Regions from separate parts of the Arcicella sp. GW822-FHT02H01 genome, predicted to be linked through region 1. Evidence: riboswitches for the same ligand, from Rfam matches in the RefSeq annotation. Region 1 holds a riboswitch; the other holds the start of a gene.
What was found. A riboswitch is a leader RNA that binds a small molecule or an ion and turns the genes downstream of it on or off. The one in region 1 is predicted to bind cobalamin.
Positions count from the first base shown of each region.

Region 2: another riboswitch for cobalamin. It lies ahead of metE (5-methyltetrahydropteroyltriglutamate--homocysteine S-methyltransferase); the one in region 1 lies ahead of AC1RNE_RS09580 (TonB-dependent receptor plug domain-containing protein).

Region 1 is NZ_JBXANT010000001.1:2,248,173-2,251,604, reverse strand. It holds gene AC1RNE_RS09580 (TonB-dependent receptor plug domain-containing protein) at 1-1,403, opposite strand, end outside; cobalamin riboswitch at 1,514-1,819, opposite strand; gene AC1RNE_RS09575 (response regulator) at 1,928-2,314, opposite strand; gene AC1RNE_RS09570 (PAS domain S-box protein) at 2,301-3,432, opposite strand, start outside.
Region 2 is NZ_JBXANT010000004.1:41,742-45,173, forward strand. It holds gene metE (5-methyltetrahydropteroyltriglutamate--homocysteine S-methyltransferase) at 1-1,987, opposite strand, end outside; cobalamin riboswitch at 2,193-2,410, opposite strand; gene AC1RNE_RS22150 (SusC/RagA family TonB-linked outer membrane protein) at 2,803-3,432, shown strand, end outside.

The DNA.
Region 1 (3,432 bases):
TCAGAAATTACTTGTTTCCAATTAATGCCTACTTCTTTATTGAAACCACTTTCTGGTTGAATATTTGGGTTACCAAGTGTTTTCCAGTAACGCTCATTAAGCGTAGGTAAACGATAACTTCTCGCCACATTACCTGTTACTATTATTTGACTTTTCTTGGCAGAAAGCAATAGGTATTCAATACCCAGTGAGGGGGTAAAGGGCGCTTGATAACGATTAGAAAATGCTTGACGAAGATTAAATGAAGCCGTTAGCTTATCAGTGAATTGATTACGGATTAATGCAAATACGTCTTGACGGTTTTCGGTGATACCTCCTTGTCCGTCGTAACCATCAACGTTTGCTACATAATGTACAAACTCACCACCAATTCTGATATTAGTATTCCATATAGAATTAGCTTTTTTATAGCTAATTTCATGTTCAATACGAGCAATGTAGCGATCTGTTTCAGAATGGCTAGGTGCTGAAAAATCGCCCGTGCCATAATCAATAATATCTTTTACAAAGCCCATTTTTACATTCGTATTACCGAATTGATAAGAAGACAAAAAGCGAGAAGCCTTGGTTTGGGTAATTTCTCTGAATGCAATTATATCAGGTTGAATACTTAGTTTATTGTCGGTCAACCAAATATTCAAAGAGAGTAAGTTACCGTTCTGTTGTTTCAGATATAAATCTTGAATCAAGCCTTTTTGAGCCGTTTCAGAAGGCTCAATCTGATATGTCCTTCCTGCATTATCTGTTCTTTCTTCTTCCGAAAAATGGTTGTTGTACTTACTTCCATAAAGCAAAGTTTTCCCTGAGAACTGTATGCCTTTCTTCAACTGATGAACAAATCTTAACCCTATTTGTCCATTATAATTATCAAAACTTCCGTATTGACCGCCTACAGTAATATTTATTCCTTGCTTGTTCCATTGTGGAACAGAACCTAATAAGATACTTCCACCCACAGCATCAGAACCTACACAAGAAGCCGCCGAACCGTATTGGATAGCCATTTGGTCAAAGCCTAAGAGTGGCACAGTAGAAAAATCTGTTTGCCCAGCCATAGGATTATTGATATTCAGACCGTTCCAAAGCACGGCTGTATGCATGGCAGAAGTGCCTCTGAAAGAAATACTAGTTAACTGACCATTGCCATAACTTTTGAACGTAATGGGCGATTGATATTGGAGGAAATCTGCTAAGGTTTGGTATTGAAAACGTGCTAAAGTAGTAGAATCGATTTTTTTAACTTTCAAGCCAGCCATAAAATGCTCGTTTGAAAAGCCTGTTACTTTTACTTCATCAATCTGTCTAGTAGAAATTTCTTGGGCATAGCAATTTAAGGATACAAATATCCCAATGAGCAAAAATATAGGCTTACAACGTAACAAATACGTAAAAATAGCAGACATAACCTGAATAGTTAAGCCTTGACCTACGGAAATGAACCGAAAAAAATGACCAAGAAAGTTTGAAAGAAATAATCGAACGCTCAATGATGCTTATCCTCCGTAAGCAAACGATTAAGAATGATTTAATGGCAGGTCTCCTGACTTGTTTCATCATTACCTTGACCTTCCCAGTTTTGTGAATTATTAGTGATTGGTAATTAGTGATTAGAAGCTGTAAAAGACCTAGCTTTTTGCTTATTAATCGCTAATAACTATTCACCAATTACTAGTCACTAAAAAAACCAGTGGTTATCGAAGAATGGTAATAATTGTATTGAAACTTACAGTTGCGGGGACAGTTCAGGACTTAAAACCTGATTCCCTATTAAGCCTTAAACTCATATAGAAACGAGCCTAATGCGCCATAAACTGTTGCAAAGGTAGTAGAAAATTTATTTCTATGATATAAAAATCAGATTTAAACTATATAATGTTGTTTTTTGAGAATTATTAAATGTTTGAAAATCAATTATTTGATAATTAGTTTATTCCATTAATTTTTTGAGATCCTCCATCTTAATAGGCTTAACCAAATAATTACTAACGATTTCGTAGGCTTCTGCTTTTTTAACATCCTCTGGGTCTATCGAACTTGTTACTATGTAAATGGTAGTGGCTTTTTCATTAGGAATCTGGATAAACTCATCTAAAAACTGCCAACCGTCCCATATAGGCATATTCAAATCTAATAAAATTAAATCTGGAAGTTTTCCTCCTCCAATGATAATCGCTCTCAAGCTCTCGTATGCCTCTTTCCCGTTGTGAAAAACTAAAAATCCTTCACAAAAATTTGCAAGTTGCATGATTCTTTTTGTACCAAAAATAAAAATCGGGTCATCATCAATGATGCAAGCAATATTAAATTTTTTCATGTTTAAAATATATACTAAATGTCGTTCCTTTGTTTACTTCACTTATCACCTCTATTTTTCCTCCCATTGCTTCTATCTGGTTCTTTGTGATGAATAAACCAATACCACGAGCATCTTTATGCGCATGAAATGTCTTATACATACCAAATAATTTTGCACCATGGCGTTTTAAATCAATACCCAGTCCGTTGTCTTCTACTTTTAAAACAACGTATTCATTATCAATAAAGGTCGATAATTTAACATAACTATCTCTCTCTTCTGTGCTGTACTTTATTGAATTGGTCAAAAAATTTAAAATGATACTATCTAAATAAGCAGGAACAGCCAAAACTCGTTCATCTATACTGATAGTATTTTTAATATTTACGTTTGAATCTTTTGCAAAAGCCGAAACATTTTGAATAGCATTTTCTATCGCATTGTACAGATTAACACTCTTTAAATTGTCAATAATGGTGGTATTCATCAAAACTACTTCATTTAAATGAACGATAGTTTCTTTAAGGTTTGTCGATGCAGCTTTTAATAAAGTGATGTAGTCGTTATCCAATAAGGTCGGGTATTCTTCCAATAAAATATCCATCATCATTGAAATATTCCCTGAATGTGACCGTAGGTTATGCGAAACTATATGAGCAAAGTTTTTCAGCCTTTCGTTTTGGTCTTTTGTGACATCCAAAAGAGCTTGAATTTCTGCCTCAGCCTTCTTTTGCTGCGTAATATCTATTATTTGAGAAATAAAATATAATGGTTTACCAGCCTGATCTCTTGCTAAAGAAGCCGCCAAAATAACATGTACAATATTTCCCTTCTTATGGAAATATCGTTTTTGCATGTGATAATATGCTCGCTCACCATTTACTAATTCATTAAGTAAGTGTAAATCAGCTTCTAGGTCTTCAGGATGAGTAATATCCTGAAAAGTTAATGAAAACAACTCTTTCTCTGTATAACCAACAATATTACAAAGTGTTTGATTTACCTTCAACCATCGTCCGTCTGGCTCTAGTAAAGCCATGCCAATAGCAGCATTTTCAAAATTTCCTCTAAAAGATTCCTCACTAATCAACAGCTTCTCTAATGCCTTTTTTCGCTCTGTTACATCATGCATAGCA
Region 2 (3,432 bases), on a different contig from region 1:
CAGAATAACACATGTGCGTATGAATCTGGGTTTCATCTTTTACCCCCGAAGCACTTAAACGGAAAGCTTGTACAGCCCATTGAAGGTAGTATTCCCAATCGGCACGACGTAATGGCAATCCTTCACGAATAGCAGGCTCGTCAATTTGAATAACTTTGATACCAGCTTTTTCTAAATCTAATACTTCATCCCGAATCGCCATAGCAATTTGGAAGGCTGTGGTTTTGCGAGCTTGGTCATCTCTTACAAAAGACCATTGTAAAATAGTAATTGGTCCAGTAAGCATGCCCTTCATTAACTTTTCTGTTTTAGATTGTGCAAATTCTGACCAACGGACTGTCATAGCAACTGGGCGTTCTACGTCACCATAAATAATTGGCGGCTTTACACAGCGACTACCATAACTTTGTACCCATCCATTTTGCGAAAACACATACCCTGATAATTGTTCGCCAAAATACTCCACCATATCATTGCGTTCAAACTCCCCATGAACCAACACATCTAAGCCAATTTCTTCTTGCCAACGGATAGACTTTTCAATTGCTATCGCAATTTGTGCATCATATTCTTCTTGAGAAATAACACCTTTTTTAAGGTTTGCTCTCAATACACGTACATCATCTGTTTGTGGAAATGAACCAATGGTTGTTGTCGGAAAAAGAGGCAATTTTAAGGTTTCTAACTGCAAAGCCTGACGAACCGCAAAAGGACTTGGTCTATGAGCATCTTGTTCTGTTAAAGCTGCCATCCTAGCTTTTACCTGTGGTTTATGAATCAAGGCTGAATCTTTTCTGCTTTGAATAGCCTTTTGATTTTCAGCGAAATGTTGTGCAAACAAAGGTGCGGACGCTGGCTCAGAAAGCTTTCTTAATACATTTACTTCGATCAATTTTTGTTTAGCAAATGCCATCCAATTTTTGATTTCTGGCGTAAGGACTCCCTCATTTTGTTCTAAATCCAAATCGCAAGGACTGTGTAATAATGAACAAGAAGGTGCAATCATTACTCTTTCTTGCCCTAATATATCAATTGCTTTTTGAATCAATGTCAATGATTTAGCATAATCGTTCTTCCAAATATTACGACCATCCACTACACCAAGGGATAGGATTTTTTCCGTTTTGGCAAAATCTGTTTGTTCAAAAATATCACTTAATTGTGAAGGGCAACGCACTAAGTCAAGATGCAAGGCATCAATATCTAAGGTGGTAGCTACATAAATGTTTTCGCCAGTACATTCAAAATATGTGGCAACCAATATTTTTAAGTTCGGAACAGCCTTTTTGATTTTTTGGTAGGCTTGTTGGAAGGCTATTTGTTCATTTTCTGTCAAATCCAACGTCAAGCAAGGTTCATCTAGTTGTATCCATTTTGCTCCACGTATTGCCAATTCTTGTAGAATATCAATATAAACAGGCAATAGTTTTTCTAATAAATCTATTCTATCAAAGCCCGCTTCCTTTTCTTTTCCTAATAGGAGGAAAGAAACGGGCCCAATCAAGACGGGTTTTGTAACAAATCCCATTTGCTTGGCATCTTCAAAATCGACGATTATTTTATCAGAATATCTTTTAAAATGTTGATTTTTAGTGAATTCAGGAACGATATAATGATAATTTGTATCAAACCATTTGGTCATTTCCATGGCTTTAATATCGAGACCGTCACGTTGTACGCCCCTTGCCATCGCAAAATAAATATCTAATTCACGGTTGGTTTGTCCGTCCACCAAAGCATGGTAACGCTCAGGAATAGCCCCGACCAACAAAGCAGTGTCGAGCATGTGGTCGTATAAAGAGAAATCATTTGAAGGAATCAATGCTATTCCTGCCTCTTGTTGAAGTTGCCAATTCTCTCTTTTGATTTGGCGACCAATCCTAAGCAATTCATCTTTGGTAGATTTTCCTGCCCAAAATTGCTCGCAAGCACGTTTTAATTCTCTTTTGCTACCGATACGGGGGTAACCTAAATTGTGTGTAAACATAGTAATTGTTGTTTTAAGGTTCGTGCCTTATCAAGTGTTGATAAAGCATTTTGGCGTATTCTACAACACGCCGAATGGAACTGAAAACACCACACCGTCATGCATAAAGCATAAGCACACGCTGATTCATTGCTGAAACAGAGTAATATTCGACAAGTATTTTATAAAAATCAATGCGTGAACTAAGCCCTATCTCGTGAGGGAATAGTCATTGAGAAGGTAGGCAAGTCTCCTGACTTGTAACATTTTCTTCACCCTTCTCATTCTTTGAAAAGAACAATGGGCAAAACGGAAGAAAAATCGTTTCTGCTCGAAACCGTTACTTACAGTAGCACGTCTGTTCGTGATTCTCACACGATTCCTTTTTAATTTATGGCGAAAGATTATTCACTTTCCCTTAAAACCAACCTCCTGATTGACGGGTGTTTACTGAGTTACTAAGCAAAGGTATTAATATAAAAATATAATAGATATATTATCCTTATATATTTCAATATTTAGATATTTTAATAATTATTAATGTTTTTAATAGATAAAAAATATAATAAAATTGTAAAATTTAAACAAAATATCTTTTTAATTTTTCTTCCTTGATTATAAGTTTATCACTCCATTAAAATAGTGTCATTGGTGATAGATATTAAGACAGTGTTACGAAAAAATCATGTTTTGATAACAATGCCTTTACTTTCTGGAAATCTTACGTGAATAACTTGCGCCCTCAATTAAAAAGCAAATCCTTACTTTTCTTTTTTTATTACAATTTAATTATATTGTGATTAAATATGAAAATTCCATTTACAACACAACTAAAAATGAACACAAAACTTTTTTTTAAGACCCAATCAACGTTGATTCTTGGTGTCTTAGTTGGGGCGACAGTTGGCATTGCTGCCAGTCCAACTTTTGCCAACAATGTTTCCCTTCTCACAATCAATAAATCTTATGCTTATGAAAAAACACTACTAAACAAAGCTCTCAAAGAGATTACAGTAAAAGGTAGAGTGATTGATGCTAAAACCAAAGAGCCTTTGGCAGGATGTAATATTCTGGTAAAAGATAGCAAACGTGGGGTAAATGCAGATGCCAATGGTAACTTCAGTATTATTGCGGACGAAAATGCAACGTTAGTATTTACATTTGTTGGTTATGAAAAACAAGAAGTAGCTATTGCAGGGAAAAGTACAATTGAGGTAGCGTTGGTATCTACTGCATCAGACTTAGCACAGGTAGTCGTAATTGGTTACGGAAGTTCAACGAAAAAAGATATTACAGGGTCGGTGAAGTCACTGAAAAGTGCAGAATTCAACCAAGGGATTATAAACTCTCCTGAACAACTTTTACAAGGTAAAGTATCGGGCGTAAATGTTACCTCTGCCAGTGGGGAACCCGGAGGAGTACAAAGTATCAGTGTTCGTGGACCAGGCGGTGTAAGAACAGGAAGT